DNA from 3 places in the Brevibacillus sp. HB2.2 genome. Region 2 is predicted to be linked to each of the others. Evidence: riboswitches for the same ligand, from Rfam matches in the RefSeq annotation. Region 2 holds a riboswitch; each other region holds the start of a gene.

Region 1 (11,061 bases), on a different contig from region 2:
ATTTAAAGAGGCTGTTCAAAAAGCCCTCTTTCGATCTGTGTTACAGCTTTTTCCAAAAGGACAGGAGCTTATCAGCGATCCGTTCACTTGAGACGTGATATTTTCCTTCCTCCACTTGCTTCTTCAACTGCTCCACCTTTTCCCGACGTTGCGGAGAGTTGACATCTTCTACTTGCTTTTGCATTTCCAGCGCTTCTGTGGAAATGTTTACTTCATCCTTGCCCATCGGGATTTTACCGCTTTTGCCTACCTGGTTGTTGCCTGTTTTGTTGTAAGCATTGATCATCCCGACACGGTTAGGTTCATTAATCCGCATCTGATTACCATCCTCTCATACCAACGGTCTTTTCATAGAAAAAACCGATGACACCTCTTAGTAGTATCATCGGCAATTTCATCATGTACGATTAGTTTTTTTGCACAAAACTATTCGTCACTATTCTGCTTTCTTCGATAAGCTGCACTAGCCAGTTCGGCGCGTTGGAATTCGTCCAATCGTTGCTCTACCTCGAGTTGTTGCGTAATTTCATGCTTCAAGCCTTTTAGACAAGATTCGCAAATATTGCCTGCTCTAATCAAAAAACCGCAGCGCTCACATGGATAGCCAAGGTTGGGGCTTCCGGCAACCGAAATACGCCCTTCCTTGATAAACTTCGTGATTTGCTTCACGCTCACACCTGTGGCTTCGCTCACTTGATGAATATTCGATCCGCGATTTTCGCGCTTACGCAAATACTGGGCACATGCCTCATATTCTTGTTCCACTTCTTTATAGCATTTGGGGCAAATGTCACGGACTGCTTGTACAAATACAGCATCACACCGCGAGCAGTTTGCCAACTTGCCCATAGACATATCGGACAACCCCTTTTCCGTTCAGAAAGTTCATACGGTTCCATATCTGTTGTATGCCTACATCATAGCTTAATTTTCCCAAACTGGCTATCGGTATATTGTCAAGGAATACATATCACAGCTTGGCCCCAAATATTCTCTGATTGTCCTCGCGCACGAACGCAACGTCGAGCCAGTCGTATAAATATCGTCAAGCAGCAGGATTTTAGCAGCAGAGGGCATACCCTGGCCATCCCACACAAAAGCTTCGCGCATGCTTTCGTGACGTGCTGCGCGCCCTTTTTGCTTGCTTAGCTTTGGGGTGTCCTTCGCCCGGAGAAGCAACGGTTTGACAGGAATTTTGATTACTGCTCCTAAATGACGAGCCAGCAAGTCAACCTGATTGAAGCCGCGTTCCCTCAAACGCTGTGGATGTAGGGGAACCGTCGCGATACAGGTAAACCCCATAGATCTGTAATAACGCTGAACCGCAATGGCGAGAAGCGTACCGTAAAATGAAGCTAGCCGTTCGTCACCGCGGTATTTAAACAATCCGAGCAAATCCCTCTCTCCCTTTTCATAGCGAAGCAAACTCCGATTTGCCACCAATATTTGACCATCTTCCCCATGAACACAATCCCTGCATAGCCCTTCACTGCCGATACTAGTCTGCAACTCCCTATCGCGCCCGCACCGTTGGCAAATATCATGCCCAATCAACGGTAAAGCATCAAGGCAAGCTCCACACAACATAATCCCTTTTAACATGCGATAGGTGACCGGATACCCCGCCTGATCCGATAGCTGTCGCGCTTTTTCTCGAGCGATCGATTCCTTTTGGAATGCTAGGATACGCCCACCACAACGGACACACACCCCACTGGTCATGAATGCCCCCTTTGCTCCGCCAACCTTTGAGCCAAACTGTTCATCTGTGAAATCTGCCTGACAGCCCGCTTGGGAGAAGTAGATCGTTCTGCTTGTATAAACAGAACGCTACCTGTCGTATCATCGACTGACCGCCCAACTCGCCCTGCTATCTGCACCAATGACGCCTCGTCAAATACTGGCGCCTCCGCACCTACCACTACTACATCACTCTTTGGTATGGTCACACCCCGCTCCAGAATCGTTGTCGTCACTATGACGGTGTAACGTTTTTCCCGAAAGGCGAGTACCTTCTCCTCCCGCATAGGGTCTGCCGCATGAACACCAGCCATCTCCCCCACATGAGCAGGAAGCCACTTACGAAGGTATGATAGCACCCTGTCAATTTCATCAACCCTCGGTACAAAAACAAAAACTTGTCGGTCTTTATTCAGAGATGTACGCACTACATCAATAAATGGCGCCACGATTCGATTCGTCTGAACGCGCTTATGTAAGCCTTGTACCGTGAGAATCTTGGGGACAGGAAGCGCAGCACCATGATAGCGCCCAGGTAACAGAACATGTGTATCAGAGAAAAGCGGTATCGCCCCAGACGAGCCTAGAGTTGAGCGCCCTTTTCTAACGAGCCGCTTTTGCAAATATCCCGGAGGTGTCGCGCTTAAATAAAGCAGCTTCCCATTCTTTTTCACCGCTCTGGATAGAGCGCGATACAAAATAGGATCATTATGATAAGGGAACGCGTCAGCTTCGTCGAGAATGACCAGTAAAAAACGTCGATGGAAGCGCATAACCTGATGCGTGGTCGCAATCGTGATGTCACTCTCTTCCCACTTTTCCGAGCTCGAACCGTGGACGGCAATCACTTTAGCCCCTGGAAAAACCCGCTGAATCCTCGGAGCCAGCTCCAACACGACGTCTTTTCGCGGTGTCGCAATCAAAACGCGACCACCTGCAGCAAGTGCTTCTGTAACAGAAGGGAATAGCAGCTCTGTTTTGCCCGCCCCACAAACTGCCCAAATCAAATATTCCGACAGCCCTGGTCTCGGATTGGCTACAAAGCAACGCGCTCGCTCAGCTGCCCGTGATTGATCGACCGAATACTTCCCCGCCCACTCCAATCTCGCCACGTTCTGCAAATGTTCTGCGCTACGGAAAAGGGATGAACCTACATCCATTAAAAAATACGGCGTGCAACACTTACTCCTGCCCATCCCTAAACAAGCTGTGCAATAAGCGCAACCTTGCTCACACGTATGACAGTAAGTAAACTCCACCTTCGCTCCTGCACTTCCGCAGCGTTCACATACCAACTCCAGCCTATTGCGCCGCCATCCTTTTGTGACCGAAAAACGAATGCCAGGTCGCCACTCCGCTTTGTTTGCAAGCACGAATGAATGCAAAATGGCGGACAAATCATGCACCTCCACCCCTCGCTTCTTCAACAAGGACTCCACTTCATCCCATAGGAGCGCACGACCATCCAAAATCTCGCTTAAAACAGCTTCTTGTGAATTCTCGTGCGATGAGCTCCTACGAAGAAGCTCGCGACCACTCGAATAGCTCAACCGAGCATCCGGCATTTCCCCCGATTCTTTGCCACCTTGATACGGGACTTCCACACTCTCCTCAACTGACTCCCAAGAAAACCACCCGTGCTTTCGGCGGTCCTGTACACTTATTACTTCCCGCCCATATAAGCTACTTGCTTCGCGCACACTACTTACCGCTATCGCCCTCAACTCTTTTACATATCTATCAGTCAGTACCCGTTTGTCTTGATCCATCAAATACCCGTTTACCTTCGCACGCAAGGAAAAAGCCAGAGCAAGCGAAGACGTCTTCCCAATGACATGCAGGACACATCCTTCTCTTTCCTGCCAAAAAGAACGATCTACAGAAAAGCTGGGCGTAACATAAGTCTGCACCTGTGGTATTGATCCGCCGCAAGCTTTGATATACAGCAAATACTCACGCATACGCTCACTCCTCCGTCCTCTTGCTCTTAGTGTGCAAAAAGACAGACTGGTCCAGCAAATAAATTTCAGAACCAGAATCAGGGCCTAAAAATATAAAAAAGCTGCCGATCTATTGTCGACAGCTCGTAATATTTACGCTCACCAATTTTTTATGCTCCCTCTTTATTCTCCCGCAGATCAATGACGATGGTTCCAGCCGCCATCTCCTCTTGTACGTCACCCAAACAATAGCCGTACGGATAGCGTTTCAAGACGGCTGCCATCTGTTTCGTATCATCGTCAGACCCATCATCTATCAAGGTAATTCGGATCGGTCTGCCACTCCAATACGAGCGAAACAGCAGACTCCTCACTACACGTTCCAGCACCTGTTCCGAATTGCGCACCAGCAACCGATAATGCTCATACGGGAGCTCGCTCGCGGTATCCGTCCGATTGGTCCAGTGCTCCGCGATCATTACCAACAAAGAGGAGCAGCCAAATGCTGCCAAAAGCCATACAATCAGCTCTTCCACCACGGTCATACCTCCTCCTATACCAAGGTATGCCGCACGGCTTGAACAGAGTGCAAATCGGAAGCGCTTCCTACAATTTCACCCAGCCGTTTTTAATGGAGATGACAACCGCTTGTGTCCGGTCTTGAACATTGAGCTTTTGCAAAATGCTGCTGACGTGATTTTTAACCGTCTTTTCACTAATAAACAGGAATTCCCCAATGGCACGATTGCTTTTCCCTTCTGCCATTAGCTGCAATACTTCCCGCTCGCGACGGGTAAGCGACTCGATCACTTTTGGATCGATGGCTTGCGACTCATCTACGGAGAAGCTACGCTCGGCGGTCCCTTCCTGCTCGCTCAGACGACGGAATTCTTCAATCAGCTTGCCCGTCACCTTCGGATGTATGTATGCACCACCACTCGCCACTACACGCACAGCGTCAACGAGGTCTGACGTTCCCATTTCCTTCAGCAAGTAGCCAGACGCTCCAGCTCGGAGTGTACGATACACATATCCCTCATCATCATGAATCGAGAGCATAATCACACGAGTAGAAGGGCTTACCGAAATCACATTTTCTGCAGCAGAAACGCCATTTATGTTTGGCATGTTAATATCCATCAACAAGACATCCGGCTTGTGCTCTTCCGCCAATACTGTGGCTTCTCCTCCGTCCGCACCTTCACCGACGACCTTGAAATCTTCTTCCATTTCCAATATTCGCTTTACACCTTCGCGAAATAATTGATGGTCATCCACAATCACAATGCGGAGTTCTTGCTGTCTCTTATCCATGGTTCATCCCCCAGTACTTATTTACGTATCACGTCACAATTTTATCGGTATTTGGAATATAACCTTGGTTCCTTCTCCTGGAGCGGATTGAAGCTCGACACTGCCCTCTAAGAGCTGTACACGCTCACGCATTCCCAAGAGTCCAAAAGAGTTGCCATTCGCCATGCGTTTTTCCAGATCGAATCCGACCCCATCGTCTTTGACGACAAGGCTTAACGAATCTTGTACAAATTCCAGCTTCACTTGCACGGTCGTAGCGCCTGCGTGCTTCTCCACATTGTTCAGGCATTCCTGAACTAACCGGAAGATCGCCGCCTTTACTGAACTGCGCAAAGGAGGCTCTACACCGAATACTACCAGATCGATGGAAGACTGAATTCGCTCTTCGCATGTTTGAATATATTTTTGCAAGGTAGGTACTAGCCCTAAGTCATCTAATGCCATCGGACGCAAATCAAAAATAATACGTCGAACATCCGCCAAGCTCAAGCGTACCATTTCCTTCAGCTCGTGGAGTTCCATTTGCGCTTCCAAAATGCGTTCGTTCTTCAGCATGCGTTCTACTATTTCCGAACGCAGCACGACATTCGCCATCGATTGAGCTGGCCCGTCGTGAATCTCGCGCGCGACACGCTTGCGCTCTTCTTCCTGAGCCTGGATTACCTTTAAGCCCATCAACTGATGCTGCTTAGCCGATTCCAGTGCCTCGCCTATCTTGCTTAAGTCACCCGTCAAGTAACCAAGCACGACGCCCATTTGAGAAACCAGCTTTTCTGCTCGGACGATCGTTTCTTCCAAAGTACGCAGTTGACGCTCCAAATCATTTCTTCTGCGCTTCAAATTGTTTTCCCGCTCGCGGTAAATGGACAGTTCTACCTGAATACGGCTCGCCTCTTCATACGCAACCCGAATGTCTTCCTCCGTGTACATATGAAAATTGCGACTGACCAAGACGAGCTTGTTGCGTGATTTGCGATACGCAAGTTCAAGCGCATCGACTTTTTGAATCACTTTGGAAATCTCTTGTCGAAGTTCATGTAATTCAAACTTCAATGAGTTGCCATGCTGTCTGGCGTTTTCAGCTATATCAAATATTTGGGTTTTACTCGTTTCTACGGTTTCAATCGTTCGTTTGATCACCCCGTCCAGCACGCTGATGTCTATCGCTTTGTTCATGATTGCTCTCCTTCAAACTCATTTTTAGCCTTCGTGAACAACTGTTGGAGGTGCTCTTCTTCTACGTCTCGCAGTCCCATGTCATTGCGTGGAATGGCAAATGGATCTGTTCCCTGTTTTACGAATCCACGATTAGATGTAAACACATAGCGGTAGCCAGCTTCACGCGCTGTCTCCAGTACGATTGGACTTGTGTATCCAAACGGCAACGAGATGACTTCGATCTCTTTCTTCATCCAATCGCTTAAGCTGACGCGAGATATACGAAAATCCACAAAGAGGCGGTCCCTGTACTCTTTTTCGTCCTCTAAACGATGCAAGTCCTTCAAATAGACCGGAGCTGTTTCCGGGCCAAGATCGCCCCACTCATTTCTTTCTTCCTCTTCATGCAGACTGTACGTATGGGACCCGATTGTAACCAGTCCCGATTGAATCATTTCGTTAACTTGTTGACGCGTAAGTGGTGGCGTCATATTCTCCCGTTTTCGGTCAGCTACATCTCTTAAGCGCCCCGCAATCGCGAAGTTCACTGAAGGGTAGCCGTATGTACGCAAGATCGGAAATGCTTCTTTGTAGTAACTCTCATACCCATCGTCAAACGTAATCAAAACAGCATTCTCAGTCGGTAAGGTACCCGTCTCCATAAATCGCAGGAACTCCTCCAGCGAAATCGGATTCAGGTCATTATCATGCAAAAATTTCATGTGTCGGGCAAATTGATCAGGAGCTATGACATACCGCTGATTCGATTGATCCGTGACATGATGGTACGTCAAAACAACAACCTGATTGTTATACCACTTTTTCGTTTGAACCACTGCTTCTTCTGTTGGTGTGACGTTTGGCTCAGCATTTTTTGTCTCACTTATGCTTATAGACGTATCCACTTGGGGAAAAGGTTGCACTTCTTGTTTATTCTTTTTTTCCAGAAAAGATTCGCCTAAGAACCCAATAGCCACTATAAAAAACAAAAAAGTAAGAAACACGATCAGGAAGAGCCTTCTGTTCGGCAAAAAAACCCCTCCTCTACTTCCTCACTAGGAGATTCGACACAGTCATACAAATTCCTGTGCAACAATTGACCCAATAATTGGATGACTCTGCTCCTAAAAGAAAAAGAGCCCAGTAGCAACACCAGGCTCTTTTTATGTCTTTCGAATATTAGAGTTGAGCAGCCTCTTGCTTCAGAACTTCTGCTTTGTCTGTTTGCTCCCAAGGAACATTCAGGTCATTGCGTCCGAAGTGGCCATATGCAGCTGTTTGTTTGTAGATAGGACGACGCAGGTCGAGCTGCTTGATGATACCAGCAGGACGCAGGTCGAAGTGTTTGCGAACCAATTTCACCAGAGCTTCTTCGGAAATGGTACCTGTGCCGAATGTATCTACTGCGATGGAAACTGGTTGTGCTACACCAATTGCGTAAGCAACTTGTACTTCGCATTTGTCTGCAAGGCCAGCAGCCACGATGTTTTTCGCTACATAACGAGCTGCGTAAGCACCGGAACGGTCAACTTTCGTTGGATCTTTACCGGAGAACGCACCACCGCCATGACGAGCATAACCGCCGTAAGTATCTACGATGATTTTGCGGCCAGTCAAGCCAGCATCCCCTTGTGGTCCGCCAATTACGAAACGGCCAGTTGGGTTGATGAAGTATTTGGTTTCAGCGTCCAACAGTTCAGCTGGAACAACTGGTTTGATTACGTGTTCAACCAGATCTTGCTTGATTTGCTCCAAAGTTGTTTCAGGAGCATGTTGGGTAGAAATAACGATTGTATCGATACGAACTGGTTTGTCGCCATCGTACTCAACGGTTACTTGTGTTTTTCCGTCAGGACGGAGGTAAGCAAGTGTTCCGTTTTTTCGTACTTCAGTCAGACGACGAGCCAATTGGTGAGACATGCTGATTGGAAGTGGCATCAGTTCAGGTGTTTCATTGCAAGCAAAACCAAACATCAAACCTTGGTCACCAGCACCAATTGCTTCGATCTCAGCATCAGTCATTTTGCCTTCGCGTGCTTCCAATGCTTGGTCTACACCAAGTGCAATGTCAGCGGACTGCTCTCCAATTGCAGTAATAACACCGCAAGTGTCAGCGTCAAAACCGAATTTCGCACGGTCATAGCCGATTTCACGAATGGTTTCACGAACGAGCTTTTGGATATCCACATAAGTGTTTGTAGTGATTTCACCTGCTACGAGAACCAAACCAGTAGTTACGGAAGTTTCGCAAGCTACGCGAGCGTTTGGATCTTTGGACAGGATCGCATCCAAGATGGAGTCGGAAATTTGGTCACAAATTTTATCCGGATGTCCTTCAGTTACAGATTCGGATGTAAACAGACGACGACCTTTTTGCAAAGCCATGAGAAAATACCTCCTTTGACCTCATACAAATAGTGTGGTAGCCGAGTTAGGATTTTATCTACGTAAACGCAAATAAAAAACCTTTTCCAATTTTTAGGAGGAAAAGGTTTGAGCGTTTTTTGCTTCCTTCATCCTCTTATCGGCCAGAACAGATGTCCGTTCTGCTGGTTAGCACCGCTCTAGCTCGGTTGCCGGGCTTCATAGGGCCAGTCCCTCCGCCTGCTCTGGATAAGAGTATCCATTACGGATAATAGAATAATTGTTTTTTTCAGAGATGTCAATAGGAAAAATTTTACTTATAATTGATAGGCCTTTGAAAGTACAACCACTACCTCGGCGCGAGTTGCTCTTCCATTCGGTTTAAAGGAAGAACCGTACCCATTAACCCAATTTCTCGATGTTAAAGCCTCGATGGCAGGAGAAGCCCAGTGACTCGTTGGCACATCCCGATAATTCGAGGTACCATGATTATACATCAACACATTACGTGCCCGAGCGATCATTACCGCCATCTCTGCACGCGATATCGGCTGATCCGGCTTCATTTCATTCTTCGGGTACCCTTTCAAAATTCCCAATTGATAAGCTACACCTAAGTTGTGATACGCCCAGTGCCGCTTTGGCATATCCCGGAAGGTCGCTTTTCCTGTGTAGGTAGTCGCTACCTTAGAACCGGTCGCACGCATCGATTTAAGCAGCATCGTCGCAAACTCTGCACGGGTCACTGCCTGATTCGGCTTGAATGACGCATCATTAAACCCATTTACAATATCGCGAGAGCTAAGTCTGACGATCTCTGAGCGCGCCCAGTGGTCCGAAATATCGCGATAACCCGCTATCAATTTCTGCTGCGTCACCGTGAGTCGGTACGATTCATATTTGAACGAAGTACCACTATTAAGGCGTACATAATATTTTCCTGGCTGCAAACGCAAACCGATAATATCGTTTCCTCGCTTAGACAGCTCCGCTACCTCATTCGTCGAAGCAAGCGCATAGTTCATGTTTCGATCGCTATAGAGCGCGAAACGAAAGCCGCTATCGACAGGAATGTACGGTGCTCGGAACGTCACATACGATTCACTATTCACAGTAAATTGGAACCAGTCGGAATCCGTAGCTGTCGGAATCGTGCCTGACATCACTGTCCCAGCGCTTAACGGAGACGCAGTTTGATAGGTGTCATTCGGCTCATTAAAATCTTTTTTTACTGGCGTGTATCCCAGATCCAGCTGATATTCGCCATTCACCGCATTGCGATTATACTCACTCACACGGATGTAATACTTGCCTGGTGACACTTCTTTTTGGACGCGCTCTGTCGGATTGTCTTTTGTTCCATTATCGTAGGTAGGGTCCCAGACAACCATCTTTTTACCGAGCTCTTGTTTACCGATACTCAGCAATAGATCGACACGCTTGTTATCAGGACTAACAGTGACATCCAAATGCCCGTATTCACGAACATAGTAGGAGAACCAGTCCTGATCCCCTTCATCGTGAAAATTGCCTGTTACACTGATTTCGTTGCCTACGAGCGGCCTTGCCGTCTCTTGCGTATCGTTCGGTTCGTTACGGTCCGGATTGATGGTAAACTTACTCGTCAGTACGTAGGTAAATGCGTTGTTGACCCCTCCGTTACGCATTAACCGGATATTCATTTTCCCCGCTTTGACCGGGACAGTTATCGTATCTCCATTTCCGAAGTACTGCGTAATCGGCGGACGATTCTCTGGGTAAAAGGTAGCTGCCATCGCGGAAGAAATACCGGATGTCACTGACGCTGTAAAGCTGACCTTCCCATCGTAAGGGATGTCCATCTTCAGCCAGTCTATCGTATCTTTTGGTCCCAAATTTCCACGTATCTGAGACTCGATCGGGAACGCTTTTGCTGAGTACGTCTGATTATTCGGCTCTAAAAAGTCATAGGATAAGGACGTTCTAACTGCCTTGTCGACATTTAGCAACCCGTAGCCCGTTTTCCGGTCCCATCCCTTTTCCCCTAAGTCCGTAGCGGTTTGATAAAGCAATTGTCTTACATCAAATGGACTTAGTTTGGGATGACGCGCTAGTATGAGAGCCGCTGCACCCGCTACTTGTGGTGCGGCTGCTGAAGTACCGCTAAAGGAACCGTATTTCCCCCCTAGCTTGGTCGTATAAACATTGAAACCGGGCGCTACTAGGTTAAGCTCAGGTCCCGTATTGCTTTGATACAGCACTTCATTGTTACTCCTTACAGCCCCTACCGCTACCACCGTGGGATAAGCTGCCGGATAAGCCACTCGGCTACTCTCATTGCCACTCGCTGCAATCAGAACCGCTCCGCTTCTTTCCGCTCGTTGTACAGCATTCGCCAGTTCCTTGGAGTAGGCCATACTGCTGAGCGACATCAAGATGACTTTGGCACCACGATCCAAGGCAGTATTGATACCCTTAGCAAGAGTCTGCACCGTAGTCTCGCCATTGGCCAAAACTTTAATCGGCAAAATCTTGGCATTCCACAAGACACCGGATACACCAATAC
Region 2 (11,061 bases):
TGGCTGTTCAAGGTGGCCTATCACGCTTTCGTGGATGTTTATCGCAAGAAGACAAAACAACGCTTTGCGTTTGTAGTAGCCTTGCCAGAGCGACCTGATCATTTGGCGGTTGATCCGGCAGAGCATGTCGTGAACAAAGAGCTGTGGGAAGTGGCCCATGACTATTTGGAGCAACTTCCGGAAAAGCAGAAACAGGTCATTTTGTTGTCTGCCATGCAGTTTTCCTACGCGGAAATGGCAGAGGTGCTCGGTATCGATCTGGCAGACGTCAAGCGTTCCTTGTTTCGGGGACGACAAAAGATGCGGCAGTTGTGGAGGGAGGAAATCCGGTGATGAACAAGGATGAGAATCATCGCGAGCAAAGGTTGCTTGCTTATTTGCGTGGAGAAATGACGGCAGAGGATTCGAAACAATTCGAGGAAGAAATAGCCGCTGACGAAGAGTACGCACAGCGGTTGGAAAGGCTTTTGTTGGGGGAAGAAACAGAAGAGGACAACGCGAAAACCAAACAGTCTGAAACACTGTCAGCTGAAAAACAGCGTGCCATTGTTCGCCGGGGGAAATGGAAAAATCGGTTGTCCAACGCAGGATTCACCATAGGGCTTCCCTTTCTGGCCGGAGTTGTGTTGCTGATTCTGAATGGCTGGGTGGGATCGCTGATGCATGAAGATCTGTTCCGCGTTGCAAAGTCGATGGTCAATTTTACTCAGCCAGGTGTGAGAGTGGGGGGGAGTGGTTCACAGGTCGGATTGCTGTACGGAAACATCAGCATGGAACTAAGCGAGCGGGTTGGGGGAGAGGAAAAAAATGCGGGTCGTTTTGAGAGTACGAATGTGCTGTGGAATGTGAATGCCAAGCCGCAATGGACGAACGGGGTCAGGGAGCAAAAGTTGTTTTTCCGTTATCCGGCAGAGGAGGAAACGGAGGATACCATGTCTCTCACCTCAGCTGCCTGGACGACAATGGAGAAGCTGCCCGAAGGAACGGTTTCGCAGCTTGCGATATCCTTTGACCACTTTCTGACGTACGAGGAGTATTATAAGCTGGTTACCCGCCATGTTACCTCTTCAGGTCAAGATACAGTCTGGCTTGCAATAGATACAGGGGTAGAGCTCAAGCAAGCTGAAAGCGGAGATGTGCTTTTTGGTTCCGGGGAAGTGTGGGGATTTGCCCAGCGAGAAATGGATTACGGTGGTGTATATAAAAAAGGGGCTGGGGACAGAGTAATCGCAAACTATCTGGAGGAGATGAGTTATTTGTCAGAGCAAGAGGAACTGGCTCGTGATATCGGAAAATCCTTACTCCCTGGCAGAGATATACAGATTGCAGAGCGATACAGTCACATACAGAAATACGGGGTTCGCATTTACGGAGCCGTCCTCACCGGACCTACGAAAGAACTGCTGAAGCTCAAGGCAGAAAAGTCGATAACAGCAGCGTTTTTAGGCAAGGTAGACTGGTGGAATTGGGAGCGACCTGCGGCATCCGGAACACAATACAGCTACTGATAGCAAGGTGCGAATTTTTGCACAAAAGGGTGTTGACATCGTGGAAGCGTTGGTTGTATGATTCAAACTAAATCAAAAACCGAATACGTTTTGGATACCTTATCCAGAGAAGGTGGAGGGACTGGCCCGATGATACCCGGCAACCGACATGACGCCATTTAGACGCGAGAAAGCGACTGATTAACAGGCGACATGCACGGTGCTAATTCCTGCAGAAACAAAAGTGGTCTGGAAGATAAGGGGGACATCAACACGGTTCTTACACGTGACGACAGCGACCTCTTTTCTTCGGGAAAAGAGGTCTTTTTTGCTCTCATGACACAAACAAAACAAGTAGAGATAGAGGAAAAATAAGTAGAGGGGAGTTTTGGAATCATGGCATATCGCGCATTGACTGAACAGGAAGCAGTGGAGTACGTAAAAGGAATACCGGGTCTTTTTAGCGAAGGAGCAGAGCTGACCAGCCGAGAAATCGGGGATGGCAACCTCAATCTGGTTTTTGACATTCAAGAGCCAGCAACCGGTAAGAGCGTCATTGTCAAGCAAGCACTGCCTTTTGCCCGCGTTGTGGGGGAATCTTGGCCGCTTACGATTGATCGGGCTCGCATCGAGAGCGAGGCACTCCGGATTCAGCACAAATACGTTCCAGACCTGGTGCCACAGGTGTATCATTTCGATGGGGAACTTGCGTTGACCGTCATGGAAAACGTTGGGGACCATATCATCATGCGCAAAGGGTTGATCGAAGGAAAGCGGTATCCGCTATTTGCGAAGCAGATTGGCCGTTTTCTCGCGCAAACGTTATTCTTCACATCCGATCTGGGCGCACATCCATACGATAAAAAAACGCTAGTCGGAACATTCATAAATCCAGAATTATGCAAAATAACAGAAGATCTCGTCTTTACCGATCCGTATGAAAATGCGCCTACCAACGACTTCAACCCGTTGATCCGCCGCGAAGTCGAGGCGATCTGGAACAACAGGCCGCTGAAGCTGGAAATCGCCAAGCTGAAATACGATTTCCTTACGCGATCGGAGGCGCTGCTGCATGGTGACTTGCATACTGGAAGTATTTTCATCACGGAAAACAGCCTAAAGGCAATCGATCCAGAGTTCGCTTACTACGGCCCAATCGGCTTTGACATTGGAGCGATTATTGCCAATCTGCTGCTCAACTACGCAGGACAGCACGGTCTGCAAAAAGATCAAGGAGAACGGGAAGCATACCGCGAATACTTACTGGAAACAGTCGAGGATGTCTGGAATGAATTCGTTTCACAATTCGTTCAACTCTGGCACAAGCACGCCAAAGAGCGCAGCGCCCATGTCGAAGGACTGTGGCAAAGCTACGTGAAGCGCCTGATTCAGGATACAGCAGGCTATGCCGGATGCAAAATCTTGCGTCGTGTCATTGGCTTGGCAGGCGTAGCGGACCTGAATGCCATCGAAGACGACCAGACTCGCGCAGAAGCAGAGCGTCTGGCTCTCTCGATTGGAGAAGCGCTGATTCTCGGTCGCGGCGGCATCGAGGAATCGACAGATATCACGGACATCGTACGCACAATAACTGAACGCTACTACCAGGAGGCTACAGCAGTATGACAACCAGCACTCAATTGGCACCTGTAAAGTGGGAGAATGACGCATTGGTCTTGCTTGACCAGACGCGTCTGCCAGTAGAAACGATTTATTTGAACTTGACCACCTCCGAGCAAGTATGGGGTTCCATCCGACGCTTGGAAGTACGTGGCGCACCAGCCATTGGCATGGCGGCAGCTTACGGGCTCTACCTGGGCATTCGTGGAAGTGAAGCGAGTAACTACGACGAGTTTTGGCAGGAATTGAACCAGCAGGCAGACTACCTGGGCTCTTCCCGTCCGACAGCGGTGAATCTGTTCTGGGCGTTGGATCGCATCAAGGCTCGTGTTGAAAAAGCAAGCGGTGCGTCGATTGCCGAGTTGAAGGCGGCAGTACTCGATGAAGCATTGGCGATTCAAAAGGAAGACGCTGAAGTATGCCGAACCATCGGGGAGCATCTGCTCACTCTGTTGCATGATGGTATGGGAATTCTCACGCACTGTAACCCAGGGGCATTGGCTACAGCAGCGTACGGCACGGCTACTGCTCCCTTTTATTTGGCAAAGGAACGCGGTTGGAACCTGAAGGTGTACGCGGATGAAACCCGTCCTGTTCTTCAAGGCGCTCGTCTTACTGCATTCGAATTGCAGCAAGCAGGAATTGATGTGACGCTGATCTGCGACAACATGGCGGCGATGGTCATGTCCCAAGGAAAAGTAGAGGCTGTCATCGTGGGGACAGACCGCGTAGCAGCGAACGGCGATGTCGCCAACAAAATCGGTACCTATGGGGTAGCGGTATTGGCAAAAGCTCACGGCATTCCTTTTTACGTGGCAGCTCCTTTGTCCTCCGTCGATTTGGACACACCGACAGGCGCAGATATTCCGATTGAAGAGCGTCCAGCCGAGGAAATTACCCATGGCTTGGGCAAACAGGTAGCTCCAGACGATATCAAGGTGTACAATCCTGCGTTCGATGTAACGCCTGCGAAGTACATTACAGCGATCGTTACCGAGACAGGCATTTTCAAGCCGGAAGAGATCGGCAATAGCAAAAAATAAAAGACATTTTTATATGCGTTCGCCTATTGTTGCTGGCGGGCGCTTTTTGCTCATTTTGGCGTTTTCTAGTAAAATATCCAAGAAAAGGGGAGATTCGTATGCAAACGATCCAACAGATAGCAATCAATGAAGATACGTACTTGAAGCAATTAGAATTAGCCGATGCTGAGCAGTTATTTTTGCTTACGGATTCGAACCGGGAGAATCTTATGGAATGGCTGCCGTGGCTGAATTATACGAAGAAGGTAGAGGATTCTCGCCAATTCATCCAAGCGACGATTCATCAGTACAACGATAATCGCGGCATCCACTACGGTATTTGGTACCAAGGACGTCTGGCTGGTACAGTCGGCGTACATACAGTGGATTGGATCAACAAAAAGACGTCCATTGGCTATTGGCTGGGTGCGCAATTTCAGGGAAAGGGCCTGATGACAGAAGCAGTGGCGACCTACTTGGACGTGTTAATCTTTGGATCATGGGATTTGGAAAAAGTAACGATTCAGGCTGCTACGGAAAACTACAAGAGCAGATCGATCCCGGAACGATTAGGGTTTCAACTGGAAGGGATACTTCGCCGGAATGAATTCCTTTACGATCATTACGTGGATCATGCCACTTACAGCCTGCTAAAAGAGGAATGGCTTGACTGGAAAACCGATAAAAAATCTTAGATTGAACTGTATGCATTGATTGACAATGAAAATTCTGTAAATTACGATGGTGAAGACAGATCAAGAGGGCTGCGCGTGATTCGCAAGCCCTTTTTTAGTCGTGCTGTTAGGTCTAAATAAATAGAGGTGATTTACATGCAGACACTTCGGCAATTATCTTGGTTTTTTCGTGCCTATTGGAAGCGATACGTCATTGGAATCTCTGTGCTGTTTGTCATCGATGTTCTCATGCTATGGCCGCCGAAATTAATCGGGGATACGGTCGATTCGATTCGCAACAGTTCCCTGACGGACGCTGACTTGACGCAAACAGTGGTCATCTTGCTCGTATTGGGTGTGAGCTTGTATGGGTTGCGGTTTCTTTGGCGGTACTTGTTAAATGGGGGAGCCTTGATTCTGGAAAGAACGCTACGTGAGCGACTGTTTGCCCATTTGACCAGAATGACCCCGTCGTTTTTTCATCGCAAGCGCAGTGGTGATCTGATGGCCGTGGCTACCAACGACATTCCCGCCATTGAACAAACGGCGAGTACAGGGGTGCTTACGCTTGTCGATGCGTTGTTCATGACCGTGTTAACGCTAGGCGTCATGGTGACCGCGATTGATTGGAAGCTGACGCTGGCTGCGCTGATCCCGATGCCGTTTTTGGCTTGGTCAACGGCGTACTATGGAAAGTTGCTGCATGATCGCTTTTACTTGGCACAGGAAGCCTTCGGAGAGATGAATGATCATGTTCAACAATCCGTATCGGGCGTTCGGGTATTGAGAGCATTTGTTCAGGAAAAGGCCGATATCGAGGCATATCGCCGGGTGAGTGAAAAAACGTTGGAGCGAAATGTGAGCGTTTCGCGGATCGACGCCTTGTTCGAGCCGACGATCGCGATTATTATTGGCTTCAGCTTTTTGATCGGGCTGGGCTATGGCACGTATTTGGTGTTCACTAGCGCTATCTCCTTAGGGGATTTGGTTGCGTTCAATTTGTACCTGGGACTTTTAATTTGGCCGATGTTCGCTTTTGGTTGGCTGGTTAATGTGTTGCAACGTGGTGGTGCCTCCCACAAACGTTTTACAGAGCTAATGGTGGAGCAGCCAGATGTGACGGAGGCAGCGAATCCAGTCACGAGCCAAATCGCCAATACCGTAGAAGCACGCCATTTTTCCTTTACGTATCCGGGCACTGACAAGCCAGCACTCACCGACATCTCGTTTCGTTTGGGTGAAGGAGAGACGCTTGGGATTGTCGGGAGGACGGGAAGCGGCAAGTCGACGTTGTGCCGTGCCTTGTTGCATCAATATCAGATGAAGGAACAAGTCCTGTTTATCGGGGGCATCCCAATTGAAGGACTCGCGTTCGATACGCTGCGGGAAAAAATCGGCTATGTGCCCCAGGAGCATTTGCTGTTCTCACGGACGATTGCCGAAAATGTTGCATTCGGGAAACCACAAGCGACGACCGAGGAAGTGATGCATGCGCTGGAGCTTGCGGAGATGAAGAGAGATTTGGCCCAATTCAGAGAGGGCTTGCAAACCATGGTTGGGGAGAAGGGGGTCACCCTCTCTGGGGGGCAAAAACAGCGCATTTCCATCGCACGCGCTCTTTTGATGGATGCGGGGATTCTGATTCTCGACGATTCACTATCGGCAGTGGATGCGCGGACGGAGGAGAGTATCCTTCGTCATCTGCGACAGGAGCGCGCGGATAAAACGACCATTATTACTGCTCATCGTCTCTCTGCCGTACAGCACGCTCAACTGATTCTCGTGCTAGATGAGGGGCAGATCGTCGAGCGGGGGACACATGACGAGCTGATGCAGCGCAACGGCTGGTATGCAGAGCAGTACCGTCGTCAGCAAATGGAGCAGGATGTGGCTGGTTGAGAGAGGGGGAAAACGTTTCATGAGCAAACAAAATGTATGGGGGCGTTTGACCGAGTACGCCAGGCCATTTCAAAAGCAAATACTAGGCGCATTGTTCCTGCTCTTGCTGGGAACGAGTGCAGAGCTAGCGGGGCCTTTTTTAGCCAAGGTCATGATTGATAATCACATCCTGGCGATCCAAAAGCCTTGGTATCAGCTGGACGAAGTGCCACCACAAGCAGCGGGGCAAGTCGCCTCAGTAAACGGTACGAACTATATTCGTGAAGATGTCGCTGCAAAGACAGGACTTGCTTTGGACAGGAGCAATCAAAAAGAAGTAACTGTGCTGACAGAAGGCACGACTTATTACTTGGTTTCTGGCAAGGTGAATCCAAATACGGAGAAGAAATTCACCCCGATTGCGCCAGAAAACGGCAGGGAACTCTTCGAGGTAACAACGAAGGATCCATCAGGTCAAAAGATGTCCTCCACAGGGATTCGGCTAACCGCAGAGGAAGTCAAGGGGATGTACCAAGGGGATGTTCTGCCTATTGTCTGGCTGTCCGTAGGTTATGGGGCACTGATTTTGCTCTCAGCTGGATTCAATTACGTCCAGATTTTGTGGCTACAAAAAATCGCACAGCGCATCATTCAGCAAATGCGGATGAAGCTGTTTATCCATTTGCAAAAGCTCCCGGTTGCCTTTTTTGACAAAACGCCAGTAGGTGCGCTTGTCTCCCGTGTGAGCAATGATACAGAAGCCATCCGTGAGCTGTATGTAAGTGTGCTCGCCACATTTGTACAGAACGGTCTTTATTTGATTGGAATCTTGATCGCACTCTACCTCTTGCAGCCTGAGCTCGCCCTCTTCTGCTTTTTGACAGTGCCAGTGCTCGTACTGTTAGTCTACGTGTATCAAAGGTACAGCTCTCGCTACTATGCAGTGATTCGCGCGAAGCTCGGTGATATGAACACAACGATCAATGAAATGATCCAGAACATGACGATTGTGCAGGCTTTTCGTCGGGAGAAAGGTGTACAAAAGGAGTTTGCTGATGTAAGCGAAGACTACTTCAAGGTGCGGATGAAAGAAATCAATCTTGAATCTTTGCTTTTGCGCCCAGCGGTAGATTTGATCTGGAAAATTTCCTTGACCCTGATCGTCTGGTATTACGGCTCTACATCTTTCCACAGTGCGATTTCCTTCGGTGCGCTTTTTGCATTTGTCGATTATATGGGGCGTTTTTTCGAACCGATCAATATGATCATGAATCGGTTGTCGCAAATGCAGCAGGCGACTATTTCGGCGGGACGCGTCTTTGAAATTATGGATGAGCTGCCGGAGAAAAAAGAAGCTGGTGCGCAAATCGAGCGCCCGCGTGGTGAGGTTGTCTTTGATAACGTTTCTTTTGCCTATCAGGGTGATGATTACGTTTTGAAAAACGTCTCCTTTACGGCGCAGCCTGGTCAAACGATTGCGCTGGTAGGGCACACCGGATCGGGAAAAAGCTCCTTGATGAATTTGCTGCTCGGGTTCTATCCGGTGACGAAAGGGAGCATTTTAATCGACGGACAAGATATGAGACAGATTGATACGCACTCATTGCGCAGTCATGTCGGCCTCGTTTTGCAGGACCCGTTCTTGTTTACGGGAAGCATTGGATTCAATATTCGTATGTACAAGAATACGATTACGGATGAAGAAGTGAAGCGGGCTGCAAAAGCGGTACGTGCTGACGAATTCATCTCCAAACTGCCGGGCGCATATGACGAACCGGTCGTCGAGCGAGGCATGACACTATCCGCCGGTCAACGTCAATTGATCTCTTTTGCACGTGCATTGGTTGCAGATCCCGCGATGCTGATCCTGGATGAAGCAACGGCAAGCATTGACAGTGAAACAGAGCTAGCCATTCAGGAAGCGTTGCATGTACTATCAAAAGGTAGGACGACATTCATCATTGCACACCGCTTGTCAACGATTCAACACGCGGACCAGATTCTTGTCTTGTCCCGAGGTGAAATCATGGAAAGAGGTACCCATGATGAACTCATGGCGCAAAATGGTCTTTATCAAAAAATGTATCAGCTTCAGCAGGGGAGTGCTTCCGTAGAGAGTGCTTAATAGGAGGCTAGGGAGGAGAAACAACACCATGTCACAGTCACGTTACACCTTTTGGGTGTTGATTTTGGCTGTCGGTATTGCGGGGGTAAGCCAAGGCTTGACGATCCCGATGCTGACGGTTTTATTGGAAAAACAAGGGGTTTCATCCGTAATGAACGGGCTCAATGCTGCTGCCTTGTATATTGGGATGGTCATGGTCAATCCATTTTTGGAAATCCCACTGCGGCGCATTGGATACCGATCCACGATATTATGGGGATTGCTGTTAGTGACGATCGCAACAGCACTCATCCCGATGTTCAGTCATTTGGCAGTCTGGTTCGTATTACGCTTATTGATGGGTGTGGGCGATAGTGGTTTACATTATGCAAGCCAAATGTGGGTGACGAAGATTGCAGCTCCTGAGAATCGTGGACGTGATCTTTCCATTTACGGGTTGGCTTATGGAGTGGGCTTTAGTGTTGGTCCACTAGGCTTAAGCGTGCTGCATTTGGGGATTTGGGTACCTTTTGGTGGCTTGCTCGTTCTTTATCTGATTGCCTTCTTATTATTATCCCGGATCAAAAATGAATTCCCAGCACAGATTGAACAAACGGAAAAGAAGCAAAACAAATATGCATTTGTATTGCGACTTGCCTGGCTGGCGCTGATTCCTTCGTTTTTGTACGGATTCATGGAGACGTCACTCAATGGCAGTTTTCCCGTTTACGCCTTGCGTACCGGCTTGTCCGTTGAATGGGTTTCCTTGATCCTTCCGTCGTTTGTCGTGGGAAGCATTATCTTGCAGATGCCGCTGGGGGCATTGAGTGACCGAGTCGGACGAAAGCAGGTCATGCTCGTGTGTGCGCTTGTAGGGGGGTTGGCCTTCTTCCTGTTCCCGTTTGCAGGCGAAAACGTATGGCTGATGATGCTGTTGTTGGCCATAGCAGGAGCGGCTGTCGGCTCGTTTTACTCGCTGGGCTTGGCTTTTTCTGCAGATATATTACCAGCCTCGATGGTTCCTACCGCAGGAATTATCGCAGGCGTCAATTTTGGTGTCGCCAGTATTTTGGCTCCGAATGTGAATGGTCTGCTGATGGACGTGTGGGAGCCGTGGACGATCTTTTGGCTGATGGGATCACTGCTCATTGTGTTCGCGGCAGCTTGCCTGTTTTTCAAGCAAAAAGCAACGCAGGAACAGACGTATTCAATGCCGTTGCAAAAACAGGGGTAAAAACAAGGAGGATAAGCTTCGCCAAGTTTTTGGCGAGGCTTTTATTTTTTGCCCAAAAAAGCATAAACGGGCATCAAGGAGGGAAGCGTATGAATAGTAAGTAGAACAGCATGATTGGAAGGGGTTACCCAATGCTGACACCTTGCATTTTCAGAAGAGGCATTGCCTGGATCTTATTTTTCGTCCTCAGTCTGGTAATCATCCCGTTTTTCTCAGATGACGACCAGTCTCCGAAACCGTCTGCACCTGCACCTGCCACTACAAATGCAACTTCGCAGCCATAGCAACTGACAAAGAGGCTACAAAAAAGACCGTTGATCTGAGAAAGGTACAGTCACTCACAAAAGATGAGGAGACTGTACCTTTTTCTTTAGAAAAAATGCGATTGATTCGATTCGGATGAATAAATATTAATTTCCTACCTCAGATTTTATCTAATACTGGATAGTCTCACCAAAGTGAAAGTACCCAAACATCTTTCATTATGGTTCTATTGGAGTAAACTTAGGCACTTTCTTTTTGTATTCTTCAGCAGCATCAAATGAAAGCAAGCTAACATTTTCGGGTGCTTTTGTTCGAGATAAATGAATGCCGTGCAGACAAGAATTACACCAGATATCTAAAAATCCTGCTCTGGATTTTAAATCTCCGACATATTGATAATCAATTTTTAATTGATGGCAATCAGGGCATTCAATTTCAGGAACTTCTTGGTCAATTTCAGCGATGATAGTGGTTAGCTTAATCCAATCCTTAAATTGTGAGTTACTCAATTGCTATCTCCTCTTTCGTTTATAATACTCCCACCATGAGTCTTCTGAACCATATGCCCCTTTTTCAAACTCAAGTAACATTTCATGGTCTTGGGGCTTCCCGAAAGTTTTTGTTTGGTAAATATGAATTCTCTCGTGTCCTAATGTTTTAACTAAATTTTCCTTATTGCTAAAAGCATCAGGGTATAATATTATCCTGTTTCCTTTTGGGTCAGCCCACCCATACAAGTCCTTACCAACTAATTCAGCGTCTCGATTTATTTCTATTT
Region 3 (11,061 bases), on a different contig from region 2:
CATGCTGAAGCTGTCTGCACTCGGATTAAAATTGAATACGTTAGAACCAGGTAACTATCAATTGCCACCAATGGGGATGTTCCGTGAATCCCACCGTGCAGGTTCAGTTCTGGTTCCAGATGTCGATCAGGTTCAGTCGTTTATCCAAGAAAAAATCGCACCTCCTACAGAAGCAGCAGATCACCCCGTGGGGGAAAAGAAAAGCAGCACGCAAAACTAAGCGTGCTGTTTTTTTTGTGTTTTTTAGGAAAGACTAACCATGATTTTCTAAGTGCTGAGGTGACAGTGTCGATGGATCGGGAGAGTGCACAGAATTGGTTTACACATACAAGCGACTTGGTCACTGAACATATCGATGAGCCAGAAGGCCGCGTGCGCCTTTTCTATTTATCGACTATGGCGGACGCCAAGGTTGTTTACAGTGAACTCATCCCGAAGCTGCGCGAGATTTGTTTGGAAGAAAGCAGGATTGAAGTGATTGCACAGCACCTGGGAGTGTCTAGCAGCAACCGAGTCTTCGATGACGGGGAAGCCATTGAGCGTTTACTCAGCGGCCATATTGTTATTCGAGTGGAGGAATCGTCCTATGGCTTGGCGTTCCCCAGTGATGGCACAGTTGGCAGAAACATTCAAGCGCCGGAAATCGAAACAGTTGTACTCGGCCCACAGATCGCCTTTGTAGAAGAGCTGAATGTGAACATCTGTATCATTCGCAAATATATGTCTACCCCAAGACTGTTCCATGAACGATTGAGTGTGGGGAAAACCATACCGATGAATGTGTCGATGCTGTATTTGAGTGGGACGGCCGATGAGGAAAATGTGAATACGGTACGTCAACGGATTAATGATCTGGAATTAGACACCAGTCTGGATTCCACCATACTGGCTCAGCATATCGCGGACAATGAGAAATCATTATTCCCTACTCTTCAGCAAACAGAGCGTCCAGACCGTGCTATACACGGTTTGCGACAAGGGCAGATTGCCATACTCGTGGAGGGGAGCCCATTTGCTCTGCTCGGGCCTACCACCCTGTTGCAATTTTTTCAGTCGCCAGATGACTATTACTTGCGTTGGAGTCTTGCTACCTTCAACAGGCTCATGCGCATCTTTGCCATGATTTTGTCCCTGATCCTCACGCCGATCTATGTGGCAGCCCTGACCTATCATTACGAGATGGTTCCAGCTGACCTCTTGCTTTCGCTCGCGCAATCACGCTCTCGGGTACCGTTCCCGCCGTTGTGGGAGGCCCTCTTGATGGAGCTGATCATTGAACTTTTGCGGGAAGCGGGAGCGAGACTGCCGACCAAGGTCGGTCAGACGATTGGTATTGTGGGCGGTATTGTTATCGGACAAGCTATCGTTCAGGCCGGATTCACGAGCAATATCTTGATTATTATCGTTGCCCTCGGCGCTTTGTCATCCTTTATTGCGCCTAGCTATATGATCGGTTCTACGATCCGGGTGGTTCGTTTTCCGATGATTTTTCTGGCAGGTGTGCTGGGTGCATTAGGCATTGTGGTCGGATTTAGTTTTTTGGCCAGTCACTTGCTTCGCCAGACCAGCTTGGGGCGTCCGTATATGTACCCGATTTATCCCGTGCGATTTTCAGATTGGAAGGATGGCTTTATACGCGCTCCCTTATCCTCCCTTTCGGAACGCCTCAAGTTTTTTAACCCAAAACGAATATCGCGCTTTGACAGGGGTAGAGCCAAAGAGAAGAAAGACATTGACGAGTAAGCGAGGCGGCCATGAATATCAACATCGATGTAAGTAAGGATAATACGATAACGGCATTTCTTGCAGGGGTTCTTGTGCATGGCACGCAGGTAGGGATGGGCATTTTGGGCTTCCAACGAATCATTGCCAGGGAAGCGGGGCACGATGCTTGGATATCTGTCATACTCGCAGCTTTGTTTACTCATCTTACGGTGATGACCATTAACAAGACCTTGCAAAAATACCCCTCAGCGGATATTTACGGAATCCAGGAAGATGTGTATGGAAAGTGGCTGGGTACAGCCATTAGCATCATTTATTTGACCTATTTTTTTGTGTCCGCTGGAGTCATTTTACGTACCTACATTGAAGTTGTCCAAACCTGGATGTTTCCGAATTTACCTACGTGGGTTCTGTCAGGGATTATCCTGTTTCTAGCGTTTTACACAGTCGTAGGGGGGATAAGAGTCATCGCAGGCTATGCGTTTTTTTCCGTTATGGTCACGATGTGGATGATATTTGAGTTATATTTTCCCTTGAAATTTGCCAGGTGGGAATATTTGTTTCCCATCATGGACACCAGCCTAGAAAACCTTTTCAATGGAATGATTGCCATGTCTTTGACCAGTGCCGGCTTTGAGATTCTCTACGTTGCCTATCCTTATGTACAAAATAAAGAGAAGGTACACAAAAGTGTACAGTTGGGAGTGCTGGTGACGTATCTGATCTATTTGCTTGTTATGATTGTGGCGCTGGTCTTTTTTAGTCAGGGTCAGCTCATGAGAACGATTTGGGCGACACTCAATATGCAAAAGATGGTGTACCTCCCTATTCTGGAAAGGTTTGAACTGGTTGTCATTTCGTTTTGGCTTCTCGTAATTTTGCCGAATATCATGCTGTATTTGTGGGCTTCTGCCCGAGGTCTCAAGCGCTTGTTCGGATTTAATCTACGTCATTCATTGTATTGGATTATACCCGTGATCTATGTAGCCTCCTTGTCGTTACTTTCCAGACAGCAGATGAGTCGGATGACGACTATTTACTCGCATATAACTCTGTACATTATTTACGTGTACCCCTATTTTTTGTACCTGATGGTCTGGCTGAAGCAACGAAAGCAAAGGGTGAAACCAACCAGCAAAGGAGAGAGTGCCTGATGCTGCCTGTCCAAAAACATTGGATGCAGTTATCCAAGCGGTTTTTTGCGTTGTGGTGTTCATGTGTCCTTGTGTTGGCAGGCTGTTCAGATCGGCAAATTTTTGATGAGACAGGACTTGCCACGGCTGTCGGCTATGATCTGTTAAAGGATGGGGACGTTCGGGGGACAGCAATCATGCCCTCCATTAATCCAGAGGCGAAAGAAAAGATACAGGTTTTTTCAGCCATCGGTGAAACCAGCAAGGGAATTCGGGATCGGATAAATTTACAATCAGATAAAAGAGTATTGGGTGGGCAAATTCGTGTCGCACTCTACAATGAAAAATTGGCAAAACGTGGACTTGGTAGTATCGTTGACACGTTGTATCGGGATTCCTCTATTTCCAGCAGAGTTTATCTTTGCTTATTTGAAGGCGAAACATATGATATGTTAACGCATCGCTATTCGGAAGAAGGGAATATCGGAATCTATTTATACCGTATGATTGAGCAAAATATTGAGGGGGAAAAAATTCCGTCTTCCACCATGCATGAGTTTTTTCGGTCTTATTATGACAAAGGAATCGACCCGATCATGCCGTTCATTGCAAGAAAGGGAAATGAGCTGCAAATCAAGGGGATCGCATTGTTTCAAGGGGATCGTTATGTAGGGTGGATCACACCTAAGGAAGCCTTTTTAATCAAGCTTATGCATGGGAAATTCAGGATTGGCAGCTACGATACTTCTGTCCCTGCTCATATTTTTGGCGAGGTACCCAAGAATCGCGGAAGTAAAAAAGACCGTGTGCAGCTTGTCTTTGATACGATTTCCAGCCATTCAAAAATCGAGCTGACCCAAGTATCTCCCCCGATCTTTGATATTCACATCCGATTAAATGCGCGGATTTTGGAATTAACCCTCCCGCTGAAGCTAGAGAATACCAGGTTGATGAAAATCATGGAACATGCACTGGAAGAAGAGCTCGGAAAAGAACTGCAGAAAGTAGTCCACAAATTGCAGGACCTCAATGTCGATCCCGCTGGTTTCGGGATCGTGTATCGCTCAAATAGCAGAGGGAAGGCAAATATGACGCAGGCTGAATGGAGAAAGATGTTCAAAGACGCGATATTTCGCTTTCACATAAAGTCAACCATCATCCGCAACGGCGTCATGGATTAAAAAACTTTTTCCTGCTATTACTATTGACGTGATATTTTCAAAAAGGATATAATCCGTCTTGTATCATCAAGAAATAGAAAAAACGAACATAATATACGTAGATATCTTTCTTATCAAGAGAGGCGGAGGGACAGGCCCTATGAAGCCCGGCAGCCGGTTCATTTTCGAATGAACGTCGCGGTGCCAATTCCTACAGGATTTTTGGATCTTGTACAGATGAGAAGGGTGGATGCGAACGTATACATTGCGTTGCAGCCCCTTTTTCGTTTGTGAAAAAGGGGTTTTTATATTTTTATCAAGATTATGGTCGGGAGGTGGATGCGTTGATCCAACTGCGTCATTTGCATAAAAGCTATCAAGTACAGGGTAAAACCATCCCAGCGTTAACGGGGATCGACCTTTCCATAGAGCAAGGCGAAATATACGGGATTATCGGACACTCTGGTGCAGGGAAAAGTACGTTGATCCGGTGCATCAATTTGCTAGAGCGCCCAACTTCGGGGGAAGTTATTGTGGACGGCGTCGATTTGACGAAGCTGGATGAAGGGAAGCTGCAAGAAAAGCGCCGCTCAATCGGCATGATTTTTCAGCATTTCAACTTGCTGTCTTCTTCAACGGTCGGCGAAAATGTTGCTTTTCCGCTCAAGCTGGCAAAGCGTTCGAAGGCAGAGATTGATAAGAAAGTAAACGAGCTGCTGAAGCTGGTTGGCTTGGAGGCACATAAGGACAAATATCCGTCTCAGCTGTCTGGCGGACAGAAGCAGCGTGTCGGGATTGCCCGTGCGCTCGCGAATGATCCAAAAGTGCTGCTCTGCGACGAAGCGACATCGGCTCTCGATCCGCAGACGACGAACTCCATTCTGGCACTGCTCTTGGACATCAACCGCAAGCTGGGCTTGACCATTGTGTTGATTACCCACGAGATGCACGTCATTCGCTCCATTTGTGATCGTGTCGGCGTGATTGATGGAGGAAAAATCGTCGAGTCAGGTAACGTACTGGATGTATTCCTTCGTCCAAAGCATCCGACGACACAAGAATTCGTGGAGCAAGTAGCCGATTCTACAGAGCTGCGCGAAGCGGTCGAACACGAAAAGGCTTCGGGGAACCGCACGATTGCTCGTGTCACCTTCCTCGGGGAAAAAACATACCAGCCGATCCTGTTCCAAACCATGCAAGAGACTGGTACGGTGTTCAGCATTTTGCAGGGAACGATTTCTCGCATGAAAGATACGCCGTATGGTCAGTTAGTGATCGAGCTGGAAGGCGATGTCGCACAGAATCAAAAGACCATCGAGACGCTGCGCCAACGTGGCTTGGAAGTAGAGGTGATATAAATGGACTGGACATTCGAAAATGTGGATTGGGCTGAAATCGGCGAAGGTACGATGGACACGCTCACGATGCTTGGCTTCTCCACTCTGTTTACCGTCCTGATTGGTTTGCCGTTGGGCATCATTCTGTTTTTGACTTCTCGCGGACAGCTTTTGCAAAACCGCACTTTTTATACGATTGCATCATTCGTTGTCAACGTATTGCGCTCGGTACCATTTATTATTCTGATGATCTTGCTGATTCCAGTGACGAAAATGATCGTAGGAACTTCACTCGGCGTACTGGGTGCCATTCCGCCGCTCGTATTTGGTGCCGCTCCGTTTTTCGCACGTTTGGTGGAAACCTCCCTGCGTGAGATTGATAAGGGCGTGATTGAGGCCGCACAATCTATGGGTGCTTCCAATTGGCAGATCGTCTGGAATGTCCTTTTGCCAGAGTCTAGATCTGGTCTAATCGCGGGTATTACGATCACGACGGTAACACTGGTCTCCTACACAGCAATGTCTGGGGTAATTGGCGGTGGTGGTTTGGGTGACTTGGCGATCCGATACGGTTATCAGCGTTTCCAAACCGATGTTATGGTTGTGACTGTTGTTATTTTGCTGGTGATGGTACAGATCTTACAATCGCTGGGGGACCGTCTGGTTCTGAAATTCAGCCGTAAATAGGATCTTTCCATATAGATTGTCAAAAAATAAAACGAAATACATGCAAGGGGGAAATCATTCATGAAAAAGCTAGTCGTATCTGTACTTTCTACTGTATTGGCATTTTCTTTGGCAGCTTGCGGAGGCAAAACCGAAACAGCACCTGCTCCAGCTGAAGGCGGCGCACAAGGCGGAAAACAGGAAGTAACATTGAAGGTAGGCGCTTCTCCCGTTCCACATGCAGCAATCTTGAAGTTCATTCAACCAAAACTGAAAGAACAAGGCGTGAACTTGGTAGTCCAAGAGTTCACTGATTACGTACAACCTAACGTTCAAGTGAACGAGAAACAACTCGACGCAAACTTCTTCCAGCACAAGCCTTACCTGGAAGACTTCAATAAAGGACAAAACATGAACCTGGTGCCAGTAGTGGCTGTACACATCGAGCCATTCGGCGCTTACAGCAAAAAAGTTAAATCTGTAGATGAATTAGCTGATGGCGCAACAATCGCGCTGCCAAACGACCCGACAAACAGCGGTCGCGCACTCGCACTCTTGGAGAAAAACGGCTTGATTAAGCTGAAAGAAGGCGCTGGCATCAGCGGTACAGTGAAAGATGTTGTTGAGAACAAGAAAAACCTGAAATTCAAAGAAGTTGAAGCAGCAATGCTGCCGCGCGTTCTGGAAGAAGTAGATTTGGCGCTGATCAACACGAACTACGCACTGGAAGCAAAGCTTGTTCCAACCAAAGACGCTCTGTTTATTGAAGATAAAGATACGCCATACGCAAACTTCTTGGTTGCTCGTCCTGACAACAAGGATTCCGAAGCCATTCAAAAGCTAGCAAAAGAACTGAACTCACCTGAAGTGAAAAAGTTCATTGAAGATGAATACAAAGGCGCGATTATTCCAGCGTTCTAATGTAGAAATTATTGATCGATCAACAAAAGCCCAACTGGCCGAAAAGCTGGTTGGGTTTTACTTTTGTTTATAATATGGTGAATTTTCATAAAATTAAATTAAATCTATACTAACCCCGTTTTCAACCCAATTCCGGTCGCGTATATTGTGTTTGAAACAGAAAAATACAGATAAGGGGGAATTTTCTGATGAAACGAAATCTCAAGTTGTTTCTCGGTGCGATGCTGGTCGCTGGAAGCGTGCTAGCTGGATGCTCCACGAGTACGCCATCGACGACAACCCCTCCAGCAGAGGGAAATGCAGCACCCGCTGAAAAGCCTGTAAATGCAAAGTTGCAGTTATTTCGGGCGAACATTGTGAGTGAGCCATCGACAGCGGACCCTGGTCTTGCGAAGGATGCCACTTCGGGAGCGATCATTCGTGCTACTTTTGATGGCTTGACTCGCTTCGATGCAAACGCAAAGCCAGTGAATTCAGTAGCATCCGATGTGAAGCTTTCAGATGACAAACTGGTGTATACGTTTACGCTCCGCGACTCCAAGTGGAGCAATGGAGACCCGGTAACTGCCCATGACTTCGTGTATGCATGGAAGCGTGCACTCGGCAAGACCTTTGGTGCCGAGTATGCCTATCAACTGTACTACATCAAAAATGCGAAGCCGATTCACGAAGGCAAGGCGAACCCCGACGAACTCGGTGCGAGGGCAATCGATGACAAAACACTGGAAGTCACGCTGGAGAATCCAACGCCTTACTTCTTGGAGCTGACGGCTTTCTACACGTACTACCCAGTTAACAAAAAAGTAGTGGAGGCTAATCCCAAATGGGCAAACGAAGCGGCGACGCACGTAAGCAACGGTCCATTTAAGATGACAGCGTGGGAGCACAAGAGCAAAATCGTGCTTGAAAAGAATGAGCACTACTGGGATAAAGACGTAGTAAAGCTCGATCGCATTGAGTTTGCGATGATCGAGGACGATAATACAGCGCTGTCCATGTTCGAGAACGGTGAGCTGGATTGGGCAGGCCAGCCACTCGGCGGACTTCCCACCGATGCGATTCCGACACTAAAAGAGGCGGGAAAACTCGTTGTTCATCCTAAAGCGACGATGTACTGGTACAAGATGAATACGACAAAAGGGCCGCTCAGCAATGTGAAAATTCGTAAAGCATTGGCATACTCGGTAGATCGTCAAACTATCGTAGATAACATCACACAAGTCGGACAGGTGCCAACGATGGGGATGTTGCCGCAATCCATGATTATCAAAAAAGACGGATACTTCAAGGATAATGATGTAGAAACAGCGAAAAAGCTGCTGGAAGAGGGCATGAAAGAACTCAACGTGACAACGCTGCCTCCGATCACCTTGTCTTACAATCCAAGCGACAGACATAAGAAAATTGCCGAAGCGATTCAGGACCAATGGAAACAAAAGCTGGGCATTGATATAAAGATCATGGTAAAGGAGGCTGCCGTTCATTTGCAGGATATGCATGAACTCAATTACGAGATGGGCCGTATCGGTTGGAATGCAGACTTTAATGATCCGATGAACTACCTGGAAATGTTCCGAGATGGCAAAACAGGCAACAACGACACGGGCTGGGAAGATCCGCGCTATCAAGAGCTGCTGAAACAGTCATCGGTAGAAACTGATCCAGAGAAACGCAAGCAGCTGTTTGCAGAGGCTGAGCAAATCTTTATGGATGCCATGCCGTTGATTCCGCTGTTTACGGATGTGGATGTGTGGGTGCAAAGTGACAAGGTAAAAGGCGTTCAAGTAGATGGGCTCGGATTTATCGACCTCAAGTGGGCAGAAATGACGGAGTAACGAATCAAACAAAAATCCCGAGGCCAACGAAATTTGCTGGTCTCGGGATTCTTTTGTATTAGAAGCCAAAATCAAGTGTCTTGCCTGTCTCCGCATACGTCTTGATCGACGAGAGCATCATCGGCCAATTGTTGCTGGCACTTGCGTGGGAGGGATGGTTTTCTGTCCATTGATCCTGAATCAGCGTCAGCTTGGTGCAGCCGCCAACCGGTTCTAAGGTAATGGTGACACGAGACTGCAATTCCGCATGATTCTCGTAATAGGCAGGGCCAGGATGTTCAGTGAAACTGAAAATGTGATGAGGTTCGAACTGCAAAATTTCCCCGTAAACATGCACCGTGTCGTCACCCGCTTTTCCCGGACCAACGTAAGCCATCTCATCGCCTACTTGAAAAGTTGAGCGAATCGTACAGCCAAAGAAAGTACTCTTTACGCCTTCATCGGAAGTAAGGGTATGCCAGACCAGCTCTGGCGTAGCACCAATGTAGAAATCGAAGCGAAGATCCATCGTTTTACCCCCTCATTTTTTCATTTGGGAATTGTAATCAAGTCTCCCAACTACTACTCTTACTATATGAAGAAATAGGTAGCGTGTATTGTAAAAACACGACAGGAGGCGCATCTTGGAAAATCAGACTGCCAAGCTCCCAAAGGGCGTACTGCATGCCATGATTGGACAGAAAAAATTTTCGCTAGCCAGATACGAGCCATCTGCTGAAATCAGCTACTTCGTGCAGCATTACTGGGTCGTCGGCTGGGATTTGCGTACGGAACCACCTTACTTGCAAACTGTACTGGCTCATCCCAATGTGAATATGGTGTTTGAAAAAGGAGCAAGTGGTATTTTTGGTGTAGCGCGCACGACTTCCTCGCATCTTTTAAAGGGACAAGGTCAGGTGTTCGGAGTAAAATTCAGGCCCGGAGGTTTTTATCCGTTTCTGAATGCCCCGATATCAAAGCTGAGTGGCACTTCTACCAGTCTGGAAGCCGTGTTTGGTATTGCCACTGACCAGCTTGAGAAAGAAGTGCTAAGCCTGCCAAATGATGAGCAAATGATGAAAAGGGTAGAAGCCTTTCTATTCGAACATTTGCCGAAGCCTGACCCGAATGTTGCACGCATCAGTGAAATCGTCAGGATGATCCAGGCAGATCGATCCGTACTCAAGGTAGAGGATGCAGTACAATTGACCGGTATGAACATGAGGACCATGCAGCGCTTGTTTGATCGTTATGTAGGGGTTAGCCCGAAGTCGGTCATCCAACGATACAGATTGCATGAAGCAGCGGAGCAGATTGACCAAGGAACGGTCCGAGATTGGCTGGACCTGTCTACCTCACTAGGCTACTACGATCACTCTCACTTCATTCGAGATTTTCGAGCAATTGTCGGTGTAGCGCCGAACGAGTATCGACGAGCCCAAATTTAATCATAGTGAACCCCTTCACCTTCTGGCTGGAGGGGTTGTTTCTTGCTGCATAAATTTTTATGTACGAGGCATACTTCATCATGATGAAACTACCAATTTTATTTCCTTTAATAGAATTTGATGTTTGAATAAAACATAATTAATTTTACTTAAAATGTCTTCAATATTACTAAAAATGCAGTATATTTGTGGAGTAGCTTTCAAGGAATCTTTACCGATAGAAAAAGAGGGGGTCAACACCATGAAAAAAAGCGTTTTTGCAGCAATGAGTTCTATCCTGGTTCTTAGTGCGGCGCTGGCTGGTTGTGGCGGCGGTGGTGAGAAAGCAGGCGAGCAAGGCAGTGCTTCTAAGGAGCAAACAAGTGGTCCTAAAGAATTGAGAATGAACATGATGTCTGAGCCACCAACTGCTGACCCTGCATTGGCTGAGGATTCTACTTCCAGTGCGGTTCTGCGTGCAACATTTGATGGTCTCACTCGTATTGGCGAAGATGGCAAACCACATCCATCTGTAGCAGAGAAAATTGACGTATCCGAAGATGGCCTTACTTATACATTCACTCTGCGTGACAGCAAATGGAGCAATGGAGAGCCTGTTACTGCAAAGGATTTTGAATTCGCTTGGAAGCGAGCGCTCAATCCGAAGACAGCAGCTAACTACTCCTACCAATTGTATTACCTGAAAAATGCAGAAGAATACAACAAGGGTAAAGCAAAAGCTGATGATGTTGGCGTAAAAGCGAAAGACGATAAAACACTCGTCGTGACTTTGAAGAACCCAACACCATTCTTCTTGGAGCTGACTGCGTTCTATACGTACTACCCAGTTAACCAAAAAGTAGTAGAAGGCAGCGATA

Evidence for each region. A riboswitch is a leader RNA that binds a small molecule or an ion and turns the genes downstream of it on or off. The one in region 2 is predicted to bind S-adenosylmethionine.
Region 1: it holds a riboswitch for S-adenosylmethionine, as region 2 does, so the genes downstream of both, metK (methionine adenosyltransferase) here and mtnK (S-methyl-5-thioribose kinase) in region 2, are expected to answer to the same signal.
Region 3: it holds a riboswitch for S-adenosylmethionine, as region 2 does, so the genes downstream of both, HP401_RS25595 (methionine ABC transporter ATP-binding protein) here and mtnK (S-methyl-5-thioribose kinase) in region 2, are expected to answer to the same signal.

What each region holds. Positions count from the first base shown of each region.
Region 1 is NZ_JABSUV010000019.1:79,490-90,550, forward strand. Features, by position in the region: gene flgM (flagellar biosynthesis anti-sigma factor FlgM) at 41-316, opposite strand; gene HP401_RS15475 (TIGR03826 family flagellar region protein) at 427-855, opposite strand; gene HP401_RS15480 (ComF family protein) at 943-1,722, opposite strand; gene HP401_RS15485 (ATP-dependent helicase ComFA) at 1,719-3,701, opposite strand; gene HP401_RS15490 (glycosyltransferase family A protein) at 3,851-4,225, opposite strand; gene HP401_RS15495 (response regulator) at 4,287-4,994, opposite strand; gene HP401_RS15500 (sensor histidine kinase) at 5,028-6,170, opposite strand; gene HP401_RS15505 (polysaccharide deacetylase family protein) at 6,167-7,183, opposite strand; gene metK (methionine adenosyltransferase) at 7,332-8,537, opposite strand; SAM riboswitch class I at 8,671-8,772, opposite strand; gene HP401_RS15515 (S8 family peptidase) at 8,834-11,061, opposite strand, start outside.
Region 2 is NZ_JABSUV010000010.1:123,682-134,742, reverse strand. Features, by position in the region: gene HP401_RS09740 (sigma-70 family RNA polymerase sigma factor) at 1-333, shown strand, start outside; gene HP401_RS09735 (anti-sigma factor) at 333-1,508, shown strand; SAM riboswitch class I at 1,605-1,750, shown strand; gene mtnK (S-methyl-5-thioribose kinase) at 1,884-3,113, shown strand; gene mtnA (S-methyl-5-thioribose-1-phosphate isomerase) at 3,110-4,150, shown strand; gene HP401_RS09720 (GNAT family N-acetyltransferase) at 4,249-4,824, shown strand; gene HP401_RS09715 (ABC transporter ATP-binding protein) at 4,960-6,702, shown strand; gene HP401_RS09710 (ABC transporter ATP-binding protein) at 6,722-8,806, shown strand; gene HP401_RS09705 (MFS transporter) at 8,835-10,019, shown strand; gene HP401_RS09700 (hypothetical protein) at 10,502-10,792, opposite strand.
Region 3 is NZ_JABSUV010000048.1:5,630-16,690, forward strand. Features, by position in the region: gene HP401_RS25575 (LCP family protein) at 1-220, shown strand, start outside; gene HP401_RS25580 (spore germination protein) at 292-1,743, shown strand; gene HP401_RS25585 (GerAB/ArcD/ProY family transporter) at 1,755-2,879, shown strand; gene HP401_RS25590 (Ger(x)C family spore germination protein) at 2,879-4,039, shown strand; SAM riboswitch class I at 4,147-4,262, shown strand; gene HP401_RS25595 (methionine ABC transporter ATP-binding protein) at 4,363-5,376, shown strand; gene HP401_RS25600 (methionine ABC transporter permease) at 5,377-6,042, shown strand; gene HP401_RS25605 (MetQ/NlpA family ABC transporter substrate-binding protein) at 6,103-6,942, shown strand; gene HP401_RS25610 (peptide ABC transporter substrate-binding protein) at 7,131-8,777, shown strand; gene HP401_RS25615 (SRPBCC family protein) at 8,836-9,285, opposite strand; gene HP401_RS25620 (helix-turn-helix domain-containing protein) at 9,401-10,204, shown strand; gene HP401_RS25625 (peptide ABC transporter substrate-binding protein) at 10,446-11,061, shown strand, end outside.